3 regions of the Saccharopolyspora sp. 6M genome follow, and region 3 is predicted to be linked to each of the others. Evidence: riboswitches for the same ligand, from Rfam matches in the RefSeq annotation. Region 3 holds a riboswitch; each other region holds the start of a gene.

Region 1 (5,905 bases), on a different contig from region 3:
TGTCGACCCGGTTCCACATGCACCTGATGGCCGCGGCCGCCGGGGCGCACGGCGTCGCCGTGTCGATCAACTCCGGGTACTACACGAACAAGCACCGGTCGCTGATCCAGCGCGGCTCCGGCTGGGGCCTCAGCGAGGGCCTCCAGGTGCCGCCGCAGCCGCGGGAAGGCGGCTACGAGCGGTCGACGCTGGACGCGCTGCAGGAGGCCAAGTCGAAGCTCGCCTGGTCCATCTACGGGGACTGAGCCGCCGGGCCGGGCGGCGGCGCGCTCAGGCCGCCGCCTGCCCGGTCTCGCAGGTGCCCTCGGCTCGGGGCCGCAGCACGTGGATGTCCGCGGACGATTTTTCAGGCTCCGTTTCCGCCTGGGCGGACTCGGCGTCCGCCCGGCGGTCGGCGATGTAGAAGGGGGCTGCGGCCAGCACCGGCACCAGCATCCCCGCCAGCATGATCAGAATTGAAGTCCCCGTACTCAAGGCCACCGAACCCCGCGCGGTGGGAGGCGGACCTCCCACGACCGAACACGCCGAACGAACGTGTCGTGAGCCTCATCGTCGTGGCTGAGGGTGTTCGTTAACACCGCTCGAAAGTGCTCCTGATCACGCTTCCCGCGAGCGCCCGCACCGCGGCTGACCACCCGCGTCACCGCCCCCGCCGCGCCGCAGGGCACGTCGCGGAGGGTGATCGGGTCCGGGTATTCGCCGCAGCGCGGAAACCGTGCCGCCGCAACGACTTCTCACGCCGGGAGCCACTGCGCCGTCGGCCACCGCTCCAGGCGCCACGCGCCGTCCCAGAACATCCACTCGTACTCGGTGGCACGCGCGAACGCGGCCAGCATCCGCTCCCGCACCGGCTCGTCGGCGGCCGCGGCCGCCCGGTCGGTGAGCTCGCGGGCCGCCAGCACCGCTTCGGCGAACTCCTCGTCGGCGTAGGTCTCGATCCACCGCCGGTACGGGTGCGCCGACACGTCGCCGACGGCGGCGAGGATCTCACTGCCCACGTGCTGGTACACCCAGAAGCACGGCAGCACCGCCGCCAGCAGCACCGGGTAGGGGTCGACCAGCGCGCTCGCCCGCAGGAACGAGGTGTAGGCGGTGCACGACGGCGAGGTCGCCACCCCCGCCAGGTCGTCCGCGGAGAGCCCGAACTCCTCGACGTAGCCCGCGTGCAACCGGCGCTCCTCCACCAGCGCGCCCCGCGCGGCCCCCGCGAGGAACGCCGCGTCCGCCGGATCCTCGGACCGGGTCGCGGCCGCCGACAGCGCCTGCGCGAACGCGATCAGGTAGCGGGCGTCCTGCACGAAATAGAACGCGAACCGCTCCCGGTCGAGGGTGCCGTCGGTGAGCGCCGCGTTGAACGGGTGCGCCACCACGGCCCGCTGCAGCTCGGCGGTGCGTTCCCAGGCGCGGGCGCAGAAACCGCCCGCGGGCGGATCGGGCAACCTGCTCATGACCTTCGTCCTTCCGATCTCACCACCAGCGGTGGAAGTGGTGCACGGGCCCGTGCCCGCGGCCCACGTCGAGGCGCTCCGCGGCCCGCAGCGCCCCGGTCAGGTAGTCCTTGCCGTCCCGCACGGCGGTCGCCCAGTCGGGCCTGCGGGGACGCAGCGCCGCGATCGCCGCGGACAGCGTGCAGCCGGTGCCGTGGTCGTTCGCGGTGTCGATCCGCTCGCTGCGCAGCCACCGCACCTCGCCGTCGCCGCGGAACAGGTCGGCGCTGGCGGGTTCCGCGCGCAGGTGCCCGCCCTTGAGCAGCACCTGCTTCGCGCCCAGGTCGGCGAGCCGCTGCGCCTGCGCGGCCATCTCGGCCAAGCCGGTGATCTCCGGCTCGCCCAGCAGGTCCGCCGCTTCCGGCAGGTTCGGGGTGATCAGGTCGACGCGCGGCAGCAGCTCGTCGCGCAGCACCGCGACCGCTTCGTCGGCGAGCAGCCGGTGGCCGCTCTTCGCGACCATCACCGGGTCCAGCACCACGTGCGGCGGGGCGTAGCGGTCCAGCACGGCGACGACCGCGCGGATCACCTCGGCGTTCGCCAGCATCCCGATCTTCACCGCGTCCACCCGGACGTCGTCGAGCAGCGTCGTGAGCTGGGCGGTGACGAACTCCGGCGGTACCTCGCGGACCTCGGCGACACCGGTGGTGGTCTGCGCGACCAGCGCGGTCACCGCGGACATGCCGTAGGCGCCGTTCGCGGAGAAGGCCTTCAGGTCCGCTTGGATGCCGGCTCCGCCGCTGGGATCGGTCCCCGCGATCGAGAGCACGTTCGGGACCCGGTCGGATCCGGGCAGGGCAGCACGAGTGGTCACGTCGGTGACGTCCCTCCGCTAGCACGAACTAGGTCAGGTTCGACGGGTCTGCTCTCAGCCCGGCCGTCCGGGCACCCCGCGTCACTGGCCCCAACCTAGCAACGGGCGTCAAGCTGCGGACTCACTCGACGAGGCCGATGATCGCGCCCGCGGTGAACCGCTCCCCCGCCCTGCCCTGCCGCCACAGCGTTCCGCTCGCCGGGGCGCGCACCGTGCGCGGGGCGCCGTCGGTCACCACCTCGGTCACCGGGGCTCCGCTGCGCACCCGGGCGCCGTCGGGGACCAGCCAGCGGGCGAGGGAACCGGGCTCCCGCGGATCGTCGTGCGGACGCGGGAAGTGCAGGTCCGTCACGGGGTGCGCCTCCGGGTTCCGCTCGCTCGACGCGCCCAGCATGGGCGGTGATCCTTCTCACCACAAGCGGGTTCCGCGCCCGGCGCCCTGGTTCGAGCGGCCCAGCACCGGGTCAGCGGCGAGTCGAGACCGCTCCGCCGAACAGCCGCTCTCACACGATCGGAGCAGCGCAGCCGCCGGTCGCCCCCGCCACGCGAATGCAACGTGCGCGCTGATCGTTCCGTCTAGAGTTCGAGATCCGGCCAGTGGACCGAAGCCGGACGAACTGCGCGCCCGCGGGTCGTCCTGACAGGTATGGGGGTGGGACGGCAATGTTCCCCGATCAAGAGCACGTGTGGTGGATCGTCGGAGCGGGCAAGCGGGTCCGGCACGCGATCACGGTGCGCCCGGGCGCCAGACCGGCCGGTGATCCGGTGCAGACCCTGTGCGATGCGACGATCAAGCTCCCGCACGAGACGTGGCCCGCCACCAAGGAACCGTCGAGCCGCCGCATCACGGAGCGTTGCGCGGAGTGCGAGCAGGCGGTCGACGAACAGCTCGCGCGTGACGGCGATCTCGTGGTCACCACCTGGGACGCCTAGGGCGAGGGAAGTCACACCGCTCAGGGCTGATCGCCTAGTGAGGCGACCCTGCGTGGCGGATTAAAGTTGACGCAATGGACACCACTGCCGACGCCCCCCAGACCGCCCGTTCCCGCCGCTCCGCCCGGCCGGATCCGGCGGAGGTATGGGCTCCGCTGGCCGGTCTCGCCGACGCCGCAGCGCAGGGCGGGACGTCCGGAGCCGTCGCCATCACCCGCGGGTTCGACCGCAACAGCAGGCTGCGCGCCAAGGCGCTGCGCGACCTGCTGGAGGAGCGCGGGGTGGCGGCCATCGAGATCACCCCGGCCGTGGGCAGCGAGCGGCTGCTCGCGGACAGCGAGATCACGTCGGTGGTGAACCTGATCGGCGCCGGTTCCTGGCAGCCGTACCGGCTGGCCGCGAAGCTGCGCGCCCCGCTGCTGGCGGTGCGCGGCGACGAGGAGGCCGGGCAGGACTCGCGGGACGTCATCGGCGTCACCGCCGCCGAGGACCGGCGCGACGTCGCCCTCTCGCACGTGGCGGTGCGCCCGGAGACCGAGGGCCAGGGCAGCCTGATCGTCACCGCCGACGGCGAGCCGATCTCGGTGCCCGGCGGTTCCGCGGTGGTCACCCTGCGGGAGCAGCGGCTGGAGGTCCGGCTCGCGGGCCCGGACTTCGCCGAGCAGACCTTCGCCGCCACCGAAGTGCGGGTGGAGACGGCTGACGCGCCGCACCGCCTGGTGCGCGACGAGCTGCCCATCGCCGACTTCGAGGGCGCGCTGACGTTCACCGCCGAGCCGGGCGCGCTGACGGTCCGCCCGGTCTGACCTGCCGCTTCCTCGCGCGGCCCCGGCGTCCGGGGCCGCGGGGAAGCGATGTCACAGCACCCGGTTCAGCAGCGCGACCAACGCCGCCAGCACCACGCCGACCAGCGCCAGCGCGAGCGGGGCGAGCGTGCCGGGGAACAGCGCGTTGGCGATCGTCCAGCCGAGCACGAACAGCGCCACCAGGCCCAGCAGCCCGATCATCGCGGTCATCAGCGGCCGGTGCCGCGGCAGCGCCCGCAGGTTCCCGCGGGCGACCGGCGTCATCCGCTGGAACGTGATCCACACCGGTAGCGCCACGAGCGCCACGACGAGCACGCCGAACAGCGAGTCGGCCCGGCTCGGCTCGTGCCCGAGGCCGAGCAGCAGGCCCAGCACGCCGACCGCGAGGACCAGCAGCACGCGGTGCAGGGTGCGCCACAGCATCCCGTCGTATCCAGCCATGATCGCAGTCTCCCAGCAGCGCTCACCCGGTGGTGGAACCCCGCGGGCACGAGCCGGTGGAATTCCAAGATTAATCAGGCGAACACCCGTCACGTCCGTGATCCTGAGTCGTCTTACCAGTGGAGGACGCACCGGACGAGCGTTCCCCCAGGGAGGGAGGCCACGTGGCTGACGACGAGAAGTGGCAGGTGAGCTGCCGCGATGTGGCGGGCAGGCGGCGGAACATGGCGGTGTACGTGAACCAGGGCAACGTCGTGGTCGTCGCTCCGCCCGGGGAGACGGCGGTGCTGGCACCATTGGAGGCGGGTCGCCTGCGGGCCGCGATCCGGGAGGCCGTGGTGGCCGCGGCGGCACCGGAACACACCATTTCGGACCGGTGAACCCTTCCCCCGCGTCGCCCCCCGAGGCATTATCTACCGATGAGTAGCTAAATCGGAGGAGACGCGTGGCGATGTGGCGACGGCCGGCGGGACGGACACGAGGCGAAGCGGCGAAGGCGGCCGTCCAGGCCGGGGCGGACCGGCTGGCCCCGACGCTGCAGACGCTGTGGCTGCTGATCAGGCAGGGCGTCGTCCGCCCGATGCGCCCGGACAAGCTGCTGCGCATCGTCTTCGCCTGGCGGCGCTGGGGCGTCACCCCCGCGCTCGGCTACGCCGTCGCCGCGATCCGGCATCCCGACCGGCCCGCCGTGATCGACGAGCGCGGCGCGCTGAGCTTCCTCGAACTGGAGCAGCGCACCACCCGCCTCGCCCGCGGGCTGCGCGCCCGCGGCATCCGGGACACCAGCCGGGTCGCGGTGCTGTGCCGCAACCACCACGGGCTCGTCGAGACCATCGTGGCCTGCGGCAAGATCGGCTCCGACGTGGTGCTGCTCAACACCGGCCTGCGCCCGCACCAGATGCGCACCGTGCTCGACGAGCAGCGGGCCGACCTGCTGATCGCCGACGTCGAATTCGTCGAGGCGCTGCCCGACCTGGAACTGGACGTGGTGCTCGCCTGGACCGAGGGCACCACTCGCAAGGCCACCCTGGAGCACCTCATCGGCAGCTCCGCCACCGGCACCCTCCCGCGCCGTCCCCGGCACGCGCGGGTCATCGTGCTCACCTCCGGCACCACCGGCACGCCGAAGGGCGCCCGCAGGCCCGCGCCGCCCGGGGTCGGGCCCGCCGCCACGATCATGTCGCGGATGCCGCTGCGCGCCGGTGAGCGGATCATGCTGGCGGCGCCGATCTTCCACACCTGGGGGCTCGCCGCGTTCCAGCTCGGCTCGGCCATCGGCGCCACCCTCGTGCTGCGCCGCAAGTTCGAACCGCAGCAGGCGCTCGCCGCCGTGCAGCGGCACCGCGCCACCGCGCTGTTCGTGGTTCCGGTGATGCTGCAGCGCATCCTGGACCTGCCGCGGGAGGCGATCGAGCCCTACGACA
Region 2 (5,905 bases), on a different contig from region 3:
TCCCGCAGCATCCGGTCCAGCGCGGAGAGCGGTTCGTCCAGCAGCAGGAGCTCCGGATCGGCGGCGAGCGCGCGGGCCAGCGCGACCCGCTGCGCCTCGCCTCCGGACAGGTCGGTGACCCGGCGGTCCTCGTAGCCGGCCAGCCCGACCAGCTCCAGCAGCTCGGCGACGCGCGCCGTTCGCTCCGCACCGCCGACGCCGCGCATCCGCGGCCCGAACGCCACGTTGCCCGCCACGTTCCGGTGCGGGAACAGCTGCCCGTCCTGGAAGACCAGCCCGAACCGGCGGTGGTGCACCGGCACCGAGGCGAGGTCCCGCCCGTTCCACCGCACCTCGCCCGCGGTGGGCCGTTCGAGCCCGGCGACCGCTCGCAGCAGGGTCGACTTCCCGCAGCCGGACGGTCCGAGCAGCGCCAGCACTTCGCCGTCCAGCACGGAGAGCCGCACGTCGCGCACCACCGTGGTGCCGCCGAAGCGGACGGTGAGCCCTTGCACTTCCAGCCCCATCAGAAGTCCTCCACGGCGTCGGTGCCCACCCGCAGCCGCTCGATGAGCACCACGCCGAGCACGGTGACGACCATCAGCAGCGCGCAGGCGGCGTAGGCGAGTTGCGAGTTGAGTTCGCCCGGCCTGCCGAGCAGCCGCGCAATGGCCACCGGCAGCGTCGGCGCATCGGGCCTGGCGAGGAAGCTGGTGGCGCCGAACTCCCCGAGCGCCACGACGAACCCGAACCCGGCGGCGGCCAGCACGGAACGCACCGCGAGCGGGAAGTCGATCTCGCGCCGCACCCGCCACGGCCCGGCGCCGAGCGTCGCCGCGGCCTGCCGCAGCCGGTCGTCGATGGCCCGCAGCACCGGCAGCACGGTGCGGATCACCAGCGGTGTCACCACCAGGGCCTGCGCGAACGGCACGAGCAGCGGCGAGGTGCGCAGCTCGCCGGGCAGCGAGCCGAGCGTGATCAGGTAGCCGAAGCCGACCGTCACCGCGGACACCCCCAGCGGCAGCATCAGCGCGAGGTCGAGGCTCTCCGCGACGAACCTGCGGCGCACGGCGACGAGCACGAACGAGGCGAGCAGCCCGAGCAGCAGCGCCATCCAGGTGGCGTCGACCGCGGTGCGCACCGAGTTCAGCGCGGCTTCGAGCCCGGTGACCTCCAGGGTCCCGGGCTGCCCGGTGCCCAGCAGCGCGCGGTAGCCCGCGAGCCCCCACCCGTCCCTGGTGGACACCGACCGCGCCAGCAGGGAGACGATCGGCGCGAGCAGCCCGCACAGCACCGCACCGGCGAGCCCGACGATCCACCACTCGGCGCCTTGCGGCGGCCGGGCGGTGGTCGCGGGCGCGCGCAGCCGCAGCGCGGTCTCCCGACGGCGGCGCGCGATGGTGGCCACGAGCAGGGCGGCGACGACGGCGACCAGCTGCAGCAGGGACAGCGCCGCGGCGCCGGGCAGGTCCAGCAGCTGCACGGTGCGCAGGTAGATCTCCGTCTCCAGGGTGCGCAGCCGACCGCCGCCGAGCACCAGCACCACCCCGAAGCTGGTGGCGCTGAACAGGAACACGACGGCCGCCGCCGATCCGAGCGCGGGCAGCAGCGCGGGCAGCGTCACCGAGGTGAAGGTGCGCAGCCGCCCGGCTCCCAGCGATCGGGCGGCGTCCTCCATCCGCCGGTCCAGGTGCCCCCACAACCCGCTGACGGTGCGCGCGACGACGGCGACGTTGAAGAACGCGTTGGCCAGCACGATCGGCAGCACTCCCCCGTCGGCGCCGAACAACGCGCGGAAGGCCATGCCCACGACGATCGTCGGCAGCACGAACGGCACGGTCACCGCGACCCGCAGCAGCCCTGTGCCGGGCAGGACGAGCCTGGCGAGCACGTAGGCGAGCGGCAGCCCGCAGAGCAGCGCGACCGCGGTGGACGCGGCGGCCTGCCCGAGGGTGAAGCCGACGAGCCGCCAAGTGGCCGGCTCGGCGAGCACCGCTCCGACGTCGCCGCGCACGCCCAGCCCGATGATCGCCGCGACGGGCCAGGCGAAGAAGACCCCGAGGAAGCCGAGGACGACCGCCGCGGCCAGCGCCACCGGAACCCGGCGGCGGAGTTCGCCGGTCATCCCCGGACCAGCGTCCGCCACTGCTCGACCCACCGGTCCCGGTTGTTCTCCACCTCGTCGGCGGGCAGTTCCGCGGGCCGCGACGGCAGCGGCGCGCTGGCCGCCCAGCCTTCGGGCAGCGGCACCCCGTCGACCGCGGGGTACACGTACATCTGGTCGGCGACCTGACCTTGGAACTCGGGCGAGAGCAGGAAGTCCACCACTTCCCGCGCCGCCTGCGGGTCCTTCGCGCCGGTGAGCACGCCCGCGTACTCGACCTGCCGGTAGCAGGTGTCGAGCAGGGCCTTGGTGCGCGGCGCACCGTTCTCGTCGACCTCGGCGGCGGGCGAGGACGCGTAGGACAGCACGATCGGTCGCGGCCCCTGGCCGGTGGAACCGGAGAAGTCCTGGTTGTAGGCCTCTTCCCAGCCGGAGGACAGCCGCACGCCGTTGGCGTCGAGGGCGCGCCAGTAGTCCTGCCAACCGGGCTCGCCGAAGGCGTCGATGGTGCCGAGCAGGAACGCCAATCCAGGGGAGGACGTCGTCGGGTCCGGCATCGAGGTCAGGTCCCGGTAGCGGGGATCGGTGAGGTCGCGCAGCGTCGTCGGCTCCGGCAGCCGGTGCGCGGCGAACCAGGCGGTGTCGATGTTGAGGCACACGTCGGCGACGTCGACGGCGGTGAGCCGGTTCTGCTGGTCCTGGGCGTAGCGCTGCGGTCCGCGGTCGGCGGCGGCGGGCCGGTACGGGGCGAACACGTCGGCGCGCAGCGCGCGGGAGGCGAAGGTGGAGTCCACGCCGTAGGCGACGTCGCCGAGCGGTGCCGCCTTGGACAGCGCCAACTTGTTGGTCAGCTCTCCGGCGTCACCGCTGTTGCGGATCTCCAGGTGGATGCCGCTGCGCTTCTCGAAGTCGGCGAGCAGCGCCGGGTCGGCGACGAACGAGTCGTGCGCGACGAGGGTGACGGTGCGCGCCGCGGTGTCATCGCCGGAGCTCCCGATGAGCGAACATCCGGTGGTGAGCGCGGCGGCGGCGAGTGCCGCGGCCCAGCGCAGTAAGGGGTTCAACGGTCCTCCCGAGTAGCACACCGGTCTCGGCCACGCGTGCGAACTCGAGCTGATCGCGACACCTCCCTGCGCCGGCATGATCCGGTTCAGGTGCGGACGGTCGAGGGGATGCGCCCCTCCTCTCAGCCCAGCGCGCTGGACTCCCGTGGCGACCGGCAGTCTACGTGCCGCCACCGAGCCGGGGGTCGACGGTCGCGTTCCGGCCGTCCGACGACCACCATGTGGGCATGACCGAACTGCTGAACGACACCCAGGTCGCCGAATCGCTGTCCCGGCTACCGGAGTGGGCCCAGGACGGCACCACGATCGTGCGGAGCGTGGAGTTCGCGAGCTTCCCGCAGGCCATCCAGGCGGTGAACCGGGTCGCGGAGATCGCGGAGAGCGAGAACCACCACCCGGATCTGGACATCCGCTGGCGCACCGTCGTGTTCGCCCTCTCGACGCATTCGGCGGGTGGCCTCACCGCGAAGGACTTCACGCTGGCGGAGGAGATCGACGGGGTGGTCGACGCGTTGACGTGAGCCGGTCAGCGCACCGGTCGGCCGAGGACGAGCCCGGCGGCTTCGGCGGCGCAGCCCCAGGACAGCGACACCCCGCAGCCGGAGTGCCCGTAGTCGTGCACGACGGTGGCGCCGCCGAACCGTTCGGTTTCGAGCCGCACGGCGTCGCGCCCGGGGCGCAGTCCGACGGTCTCGCCGAGGACTTCGGCGCCGGCGAGCAGCGGTTCGACCTGCGCGCAGCGGCGCAGCACGGCGGCGCTGTCGTCGCGGTCGTGTGCGCGGGACCAGTCGTGCTCGCCCGCGACGCCGCCGAGCACGACTTGGTCGCCGTGCGGGACGTACGAGGTGAACTCGGGTCCGGCGCCGACTTCGACGAAGTACTCGCTGATGCCGGGGTTGCGGACGAGGACGTGCTGCCCCCGCACGGGCCGCACGCCGGGGTCGCCGACGAGCTCGTGCGCGCCGACCCCGGTGCAGTTGACGATGCGGTCCGCTTCGGCCGCGGCGTCGGCCAGCGAGGACACCGGGCTGATCAGCAGTTCGCCGCCGGCGGCGAGCAGTCTCCCGGTGAGGTGTTCGAGGTAGCGCGGCATGTCGATCAGCGGGAGCGTCGCCCGGTAGCCGCTGCGGAACCCGGCGGGCAGCTCGTCCGGGGTGCAGCGGCGCAGGTCGGGCAGCAGCAGCGCTTCGGGCGGCAGCTGGTCGCCGAGGTCGACGCGGGCGGCCATCCGCCCGGTGGCGAGGTGCACTCCGCTGGTGTCGTCGGCGGCCAGTTCGACCAGCGCGCGGTAGGTGTCGGCGACCCACCGGCGCACCCGGTCGGCGGGTTGCAGCAGCGCCGGCCCCCAGATCGCGCCGGCGACGGCGGAGGTGGTGTCGGCGGGTGGCTCGTCGGTGCGCACGCGCACCGGCACGCCGGATTCGGCGAGGATCACGGCGGTGCTGAGCCCGCTCACCCCGGCTCCGATGACCAGGACGGTCCCGTTGGCGGCCATTTCGGCACGCTAGCAGCGTTGCCCGCCGCGCACGGCCTGCTCGGGGCGGGTTTCGCGGCCGCTCGGCGCGGTCCTAGTCCTCGACGATGGTGATCGTGCCGGTGCCGCCGCAGTTGCTGCACCCCTTGCCGTTGCAGTCTCCGCAGATCAAGGTGATGTGCTGCATGCGCACAACGTAAATCGCCTGGTCATGGCGTGCGACTCAGCTGTGCCGGGGTGCGCCGCCCGCAGTTCGCGGCGGGCCGCGCTGCGCTACCGACCCCGCACGCCTTTCACTCGGACGTGCCCGAGCGGGGTGCGGCGGCGGGTCGGGGAATCGCGTTCGCCGGGTGTTCGTCATCGATCGGGGGTCAGCCGATCGCGGTCCGAGGCAAGGAGCACCGGAATCGAGGAACGGCCGCTTCCCCATCCGCCGTCGGTCCCCCGGCGTACCGTTCCGGGCGTGGAACGGGTCGATCGCACGAACACGTTTATCGAGGTGGCCGAGGACTGCCCGGTCACCACCGCGACGGTGCCCCCGCTGAACGCAGAGGCGCCGTCGGTGGCAGCGCGCACCTACCGGCTGATCGCCGAGCACCCGTACGAGTTCACGTCCGGTGACGTCATCTTCACCGTCTTCGCGGACCGCGCCGCCATCCCGGACGAGGAGCGGGCGGACGCCCGCCGGGAGTTCTTCGCGCGGAGCAGGGCCTGCCTGCGCTCCTCGCCGCTGGGCAAGCGCTACGGCTGGGGCATCCACGCAGACGCCCGCGGCCGCCTGGCCCTGTACGCCGTGGACGGCCCGGAGTACGCGGAGTTCACCTCGGGCCGGCGCACCGGCGAGTCAGGCGAACCGATCACCTGCACCAAGGCGCTGCGCAGCACCCGAGCCTGAACCCGGGGCGACGAGCGGCCGGTCACCGCGCCCGCCCGTCGCGGGACATCCGCAGCAGCGGGTACGGACGCCCCGCATCGTCGAGCTCGCTGCGGCCGGTGACGGTGAACCCGTGCCGGAGGTAGAACCCGACGGCCTGCTCGTTCTGCTCGTTGACGTCCACGGACGTCACCCCGAGCTCGGCCACCGCGTGCGCGAGGAGGGCTCGGCCCACTCCTCGCCCGCGGTGCGCCGCGTCGACGAACAGCATCTCCAGGCTCGTCCCGGACGTGCCCGCGAAACCGACCGGCGCACCGCCGAGTTCGGCGACGCTGAGCCGCACCTGCGGGAAGTGCCCGACGGGCAGGCGTTCCTCGATCTCCGCACGGTGCCGCGGATCGAGGAACGCG
Region 3 (5,905 bases):
CGACCGCGTCCGGCATCGACGCGCCCTTCGCCAGCGCCGCGGTGATCGCGGAGGCGAACACGTCGCCCGCCCCGTGCGTGTGCACCGTCGAGTAGCGCGGCCCGGGCAGCTGGATCGCGTCGGTGCCGTCGAACAGCAGGTCCACGCACTCCGGGTCGTCCAGCAGGTGCCCGCTCTTGATCAGCACCCAGTCCGGTCCGAAGTCGTGCACGGCCTTCGCCGCGTCCAGCAGGTCGTCCCGGCTGCGCGCGTCGATGCCGGTGAGCAGCCGCACCTCGTCCAGGTTCGGCGTCACCAGCGTCGCCCGCGGGAAGGCCTCGTCGCGCAGCGCGTCCAGCGCGTCCGGGCGCAGCAGCGGTTCTCCGCTGCGGGAAGCGGCGACCGGGTCCACGACGAACGGGGTGCGCCGGCCGCGGCCGATGCCGTGCTCGTCGCAGGCGGCGAGCACCGCTTCGATGGTCGCGGCCGAGGACAGCACCCCGGTCTTCGCCGCGTCCACCCCGATGTCGGTGGCGACGGCGCCGATCTGCGCGGCGACCGTCTCCGGCGGGATCTCCACCAGCCCGGTGACGCCGACGGTGTTCTGCACGGTCACCGCGGTCACGGCCGTCATGCCGTGCACCCCGCAGGAGAAGAACGCCCGCAGGTCGGCGTGCATCCCCGCGCTGCCGCCCGAGTCCGACCCGGCGATGGTCAGCGCCGTCGGCGGGGCCGTGTCGTGCGCGGGTCGTCGCAGGTGGCCGGGTGTCTCGTGCATCCGGCCCATGCTACGACCCCGTCCCGCCGTCGATCCGGCCCGTGCGGAACCTGCCGATGCGAAACACCGGAGCGCCGCCCACCGCGTCCGTCATCCCGATCAGCTCACGATGGGGAGGTAGACCTCGCCGCCGGAACCGGTGAACTCCTCGGACTTCTCCCGCATGCCTTCCTCGATCGCCTCGACGCTGGTGAGGCCGTGCTCCTTGGCGTAGTCGCGGACGTCCTGGGTGATCTTCATGGAGCAGAACTTCGGCCCGCACATCGAGCAGAAGTGCGCGGTCTTCGCGGGTTCTGCGGGCAGCGTCTGGTCGTGGTACGCCTTCGCGGTGTCCGGGTCGAGCGCCAGGTTGAACTGGTCGGTCCAGCGGAACTCGAAGCGGGCCCGGGACAGCGCGTCGTCCCACTCCTGCGCCCGCGGATGCCCCTTGGCGAGGTCACCGGCGTGCGCGGCGATCTTGTAGGTGATCACGCCGGTCTTCACGTCGTCCCGGTCCGGCAGCCCGAGGTGCTCCTTGGGCGTGACGTAGCAGAGCATCGCGGTCCCGGCCTGCGCGATCATCGCCGCGCCGATGCCGGAGGTGATGTGGTCGTAGGCGGGCGCGATGTCCGTGGTGAGCGGGCCGAGGGTGTAGAACGGCGCCTCGTCGCACAGCTCCTCCTCCAGCCGCACGTTCTCCGCGATCTTGTGCATCGGCACGTGCCCGGGGCCTTCGATCATCACCTGCACGTCGTGCGCCCGGGCGATCCCGGTGAGCTCGCCGAGGGTCTCCAGCTCGGCGAACTGGGCGCGGTCGTTGGCGTCGGCGATGGAGCCGGGCCGCAGCCCGTCGCCGAGCGAGAAGGTGACGTCGTACTCGCGGAGGATCTCGCACAGCTCGGAGAAGTGCTCGTACAGGAAGCTCTCCCGGTGGTGCGCCAGGCACCAGGCGGCCATGATCGAACCGCCGCGGGAGACGATCCCGGTGACGCGCTGCGCGGTCAGCGGCACGTACCGCAGCAGCACCCCGGCGTGCACGGTCATGTAGTCCACGCCCTGCTCGCACTGCTCGACCACGGTGTCCCGGTAGATCTCCCAGGTGAGCTTCGCCGGGTCGCCGTTCACCTTCTCCAGCGCCTGGTAGATCGGCACCGTGCCGACCGGCACCGGCGAGTTGCGCAGGATGCGCTCGCGGGTCTCGTGGATCCGCTTGCCGGTGGACAGGTCCATGATCGTGTCGGCGCCCCAGCGAGTGGCCCACACCATCTTCTCGACCTCTTCGGGCACCGAGGAGGTCACCGCGGAGTTCCCGATGTTCGCGTTCACCTTCACCAGGAACTTCTTCCCGATGATCATCGGTTCGCTCTCGGGGTGGCGGTGGCTGGCGGGCAGCACCGCGCGGCCGCGGGCGATCTCGTCGCGGACGAACTCGGCGGGCAGGTCCTCGCGGGCGGCGACGAACTCCATCTCGCGGGTGATCACCCCGGCCTTGGCGGCGGCCAGCTGGGTGGGGTGCTCGCGGTGCCAGCCGTCGCGGGTGCGGGGCAGGCCCGCGTGCACGTCGATGGTGGCGGCGTCGTCGGTGTAGGGCCCGGAGGTGTCGTAGACGTCGAGGTGCTCGCCGTTGCTGAGCTCGATGCGGCGGGCGGGCACCCGCAGGTCGCCGACCTCGCGGTGCACCTTGCGGGACCCGCTGATCGGTCCGGTGGTCACACCAGGGGAATCGGAGTCCACAGAGGACGGTTCAGGACGCACGTCGGCCACGGCCGTTCACTCCCTACGCCGGCATTATCCGGTCAGGTTCGGGCGGTCGGCGGCCCCGGATCGGATGATCCAGCCGCCCTCTCAGCCCGCTTCCGGTGCGAGCTCCCGCGATCAGTTGTCGGCGCCGAGGCTAGCCCCGTGATGCCGCCCTGCCAAGTCCCGGTTCGTGCCGGTGACGGCGAAGCTGATCGACACTAGGCTGTCTAGCAGGGAAAACGAAACCTTGTCAGACCGGGAGGATGCGGTGCGTGACAACACCGGCACAGGAGGTGACCGCGCTGCGAGTGCTGCCCCGGTGCTCCAGGAATCGTCCTGGGAGACGTTCGTCGAGGTCTGGAACGGCCTCGATCTTCCCGAAGGTTGGCGCGCGGAGATCATCGAAGAGAGGATCGTGATGTCCCCGCCGCCGGACCAGAACCACGACCTCATCGGCAGCCGCGTGAACAAGGCGTTGGTGCGGGCGTTGCCCGACGATTGGGAGGTCCTGCAGACCCAGGGCATCGCCCTGCCGTCGAGCTCGCGGATCGTGGTGCCCGATCTCCTCGTCGTGCTCCGCGAGCGGATGACTCCAGCGGTCGTGCTCCCGGGGGAGGACGCGCTGCTCTCGGTCGAGATCACCTCGAAGAGCAATGCCGACACCGACCGGACGACCAAGCTCCGTGCGTACGCCCAGGCCGGCATCCCGTTCTACTTGCTCATCGACCGCTTCGCGCCGCGTTGGCCCACGATCACCCTGTTCTCCGAGCCGGACGGCGAGAGGCCTACCGCGAATCGCACTCGGTCCCGTTCGGCAAACCGCTCGACCTGCCCGCCCCGTTCACCGTCACCCTGGAAACCGAGGCCTTCCCCCGCTGACCGGCCCCACCCGACCCGACCTCGCGCGACGGGTCCGCGTCTCTTTCCTGTCAGCGGCGAAGCCGCTGAGCTGACGACCACCCGATCAACAGGACCACCCGCCACCCACCCCCTGCGGAACGGGAGGAGCTCAATCCTCCTCAGCGAACGGATCGCCTTCGACCGCCGGGTCCCAGGAGAGGCCGGGGACTCCCCAGCCGTTGCGCTTGACGGCCTTCTTCGCGGCCCGCGCGTTCCGCCCGACGAGCCGGGTCAGGTAGAGGTGCCCGTCCAGGTGGTCGGTCTCGTGCTGCAGGCAGCGGGCGAAGAACCCGGTGCCCTCCACCTCGACCGGCGCGCCGTCCACGTCGAAGCCGGTGACCTTCGCCCAGCTCGCCCGGCCGGTGGGGAACGCTTCGCCGGGGACGGACAGGCAGCCCTCCCAGTCGTCCTCGGGGTCGGGCATGGTCTGCGGGATCTCGCTGGTCTCCAGCACCGGGTTGACCACGACGCCGCGGTGCCGGACCCCCTCGTCGTCGGGGCAGTCGTAGACGAAGACCCGCAGGTCCACGCCGATCTGGGTGGCCGCCAGCCCGGCGCCGTTCGCGGCGGTGTTCGTCTCGAACATGTCCTCGACGAGGGTGCGCAGCGCGTCGTCGAACCGCTCGACGGGGCGCGTGGGGTGGTGCAGCACCGGGTCGCCCACGATGCGGATCGGGTGAACAGCCATGCGGCGGAGGGTATCGGTTGCCGTCTCCGGACCGCCTCGGGAGTGGCTGCGCTCGGCTGGGCGCCGCCCGTCGGAGTGATCTTCGCCGAGGTGCCCGCGGATCTCCGCGGAGGGCGTGTTGGCCGCGCACGGCGGGCGGGCGCGCGTGATGTAATGGGCCCGGAATCACACCCGTGTGATTCGGCGAACGCGGGGATCCCCGGATCGCGACGCGAGGAGCCAGATGGACGCCGCCCAGATGCTGACCGTGCACGAGATAGCCCGGCAGTGCGAGGAACTGGCGCGTACCGAGGGTCGCGCGGCGGTGGGCGAACCCGCGTCCGGCAGGCACCTGCGGGCGGTCGACCCGCCCACCGAGCCGCTGCCGCGCATCCCCCCCGATGAGTCCACTTCGGACGCTCCGGAGCCCGCGGCGGGGCAGGAGCTCGGCGACCGCGAGCTGAGCATCCTCGCGTTCGAGCGGCAGTGGTGGAAGGGCGCGGGCGGCAAGGAACGGGCCATCCGCGAGCTGTTCGACATGTCCGGCACCCGGTACCACCAGGTGCTGAACGATCTGCTGGACGATCCGGCGGCCGTCCGGGCCGATCCGATGCTGATCAAACGTTTGCGCAAGGTGCGGGCGAGTCGGCAGCGCGCCCGGCAGGCCCGCCGACTGGGAATCGAGTGGCACTGATGACTTCCGGGGAACCCCCGACCAGCCCGTCCGCCGCGAAGATCGGCGGTATCGCCCTCATCGGCGCGGGCGCGCTATCGGCCGTGATCGGCCTGACGACGCTGGTCTCCGGCGGGTCCGACGACGACGCGGCCGCGCCGCCGGTGGACCAGCAGCAGACCTCGGCGCCGCTGCCGCCGCTGCCGCCCGCCCCGACGAGTGCCGCGCAGCCGCCCACCTCGTCGGCCGCCGAACCGCCGCCCGCCGCGGAGGAACCGCCCGCGCAGACGCCCGACCCGGAACCGCAGGTGCCGCCCGCGAACCAGCCGCGCCCGGACTCGCCGGGGTCGGACTCGACCGGCTCGGACCACCAGCGGCAGCGGATCGTGGTGCGGGTCTACAACAACAGCACCATCAAGGGCTTGGCGCACCGGGCCGCGGACGAGTTCCGCGGCGCCGGCTACGAGGTGCCGGAGGTCGGCAACTACTCGCAGGGCGTCATCCCCACCACCACGGTGTACTACCGGCCGGGCACGCCGGAGGAGGCGCAGGCGAAGGAGATCGCCGCCGCGTTCCAGGCCCGCGCCGAACCGCGCTTCGACGGCCTCGCCCCCGCGAGCCCCGGCGTCATAGCGATCATCACGAACGACTACCAGGGCATGCCGAAGGGCAAGTAGCGCGCGGAGCACGGCCCGCCCTCCCCGGCGGGCCGTGCCGCGTCAGCCGCGGCGCTCGGCGTAGGCCGCCAGGGACGCCAGCTGAGCCGGGTCCAGCGAGGGGCGCACCGCGCGGCGGGCGGCCGCCAGGTGCGCGGCCGTCACCTCGGTGGCGCTGAGCGATTCGCGCATCGCGCTCAGCGCCGATTCCCGCACCAGCGCCGCGCAGTCCGCCGCCGAGTAGCCGTCCAGCTCCGCCGCCACCGCCGCCAGGTCCACATCGGACGCCAGCGGCGTGTTCCGCGCCGCGGCGCGCAGGATCTCCGCCCGCGCCGCCCCGTCCGGCGGCGGCACGTGCACCAGCCGCTCCAGCCTGCCGGGCCGCAGCAGCGCCGGGTCGATCAGCTCCGGGCGGTTGGTGGCGCCGAGCACCACGACCTCCCGCATCGGCTCGACCCCGTCGAGTTCGGTGAGCAGCGCCGCCACCACCCGATCGCCCACCCCGGAGTCGCCGGACTGGCCGCGGCGTGGTG

What was found. A riboswitch is a leader RNA that binds a small molecule or an ion and turns the genes downstream of it on or off. The one in region 3 is predicted to bind thiamine pyrophosphate.
Region 1: linked by a shared signal. The riboswitch ahead of thiD (bifunctional hydroxymethylpyrimidine kinase/phosphomethylpyrimidine kinase) and the one ahead of thiC (phosphomethylpyrimidine synthase ThiC) in region 3 are both predicted to bind thiamine pyrophosphate.
Region 2: linked by a shared signal. The riboswitch ahead of LCD31_RS04040 (thiamine ABC transporter substrate binding subunit) and the one ahead of thiC (phosphomethylpyrimidine synthase ThiC) in region 3 are both predicted to bind thiamine pyrophosphate.

Annotation. Positions count from the first base shown of each region.
Region 1 is NZ_JAIUJZ010000270.1:1,318-7,222, forward strand. Features, by position in the region: gene LCD31_RS27050 (polysaccharide pyruvyl transferase family protein) at 1-245, shown strand, start outside; gene LCD31_RS27055 (hypothetical protein) at 271-480, opposite strand; gene LCD31_RS27060 (TenA family protein) at 735-1,448, opposite strand; gene thiD (bifunctional hydroxymethylpyrimidine kinase/phosphomethylpyrimidine kinase) at 1,468-2,301, opposite strand; TPP riboswitch at 2,295-2,390, opposite strand; gene LCD31_RS27070 (hypothetical protein) at 2,423-2,695, opposite strand; gene LCD31_RS27075 (hypothetical protein) at 2,965-3,234, shown strand; gene LCD31_RS27080 (hypothetical protein) at 3,309-4,040, shown strand; gene LCD31_RS27085 (hypothetical protein) at 4,092-4,481, opposite strand; gene LCD31_RS27090 (hypothetical protein) at 4,646-4,861, shown strand; gene LCD31_RS27095 (AMP-binding protein) at 4,933-5,905, shown strand, end outside.
Region 2 is NZ_JAIUJZ010000021.1:114,611-120,515, forward strand. Features, by position in the region: gene LCD31_RS04030 (ABC transporter ATP-binding protein) at 1-506, opposite strand, end outside; gene LCD31_RS04035 (iron ABC transporter permease) at 506-2,104, opposite strand; gene LCD31_RS04040 (thiamine ABC transporter substrate binding subunit) at 2,101-3,147, opposite strand; TPP riboswitch at 3,194-3,304, opposite strand; gene LCD31_RS04045 (4a-hydroxytetrahydrobiopterin dehydratase) at 3,375-3,668, shown strand; gene LCD31_RS04050 (FAD-dependent oxidoreductase) at 3,674-4,642, opposite strand; gene LCD31_RS29470 (DUF6157 family protein) at 5,085-5,516, shown strand; gene LCD31_RS04060 (acetyltransferase) at 5,539-5,905, opposite strand, start outside.
Region 3 is NZ_JAIUJZ010000169.1:5,547-11,451, forward strand. Features, by position in the region: gene thiD (bifunctional hydroxymethylpyrimidine kinase/phosphomethylpyrimidine kinase) at 1-757, opposite strand, end outside; gene thiC (phosphomethylpyrimidine synthase ThiC) at 857-2,500, opposite strand; TPP riboswitch at 2,494-2,619, opposite strand; partial or broken gene LCD31_RS29805 (Uma2 family endonuclease) at 2,895-3,206, shown strand; gene LCD31_RS21035 (peptide deformylase) at 3,486-4,064, opposite strand; gene LCD31_RS21040 (DUF3263 domain-containing protein) at 4,435-4,737, shown strand; gene LCD31_RS21045 (LytR C-terminal domain-containing protein) at 4,737-5,393, shown strand; partial or broken gene LCD31_RS21050 (AAA family ATPase) at 5,436-5,905, opposite strand, start outside.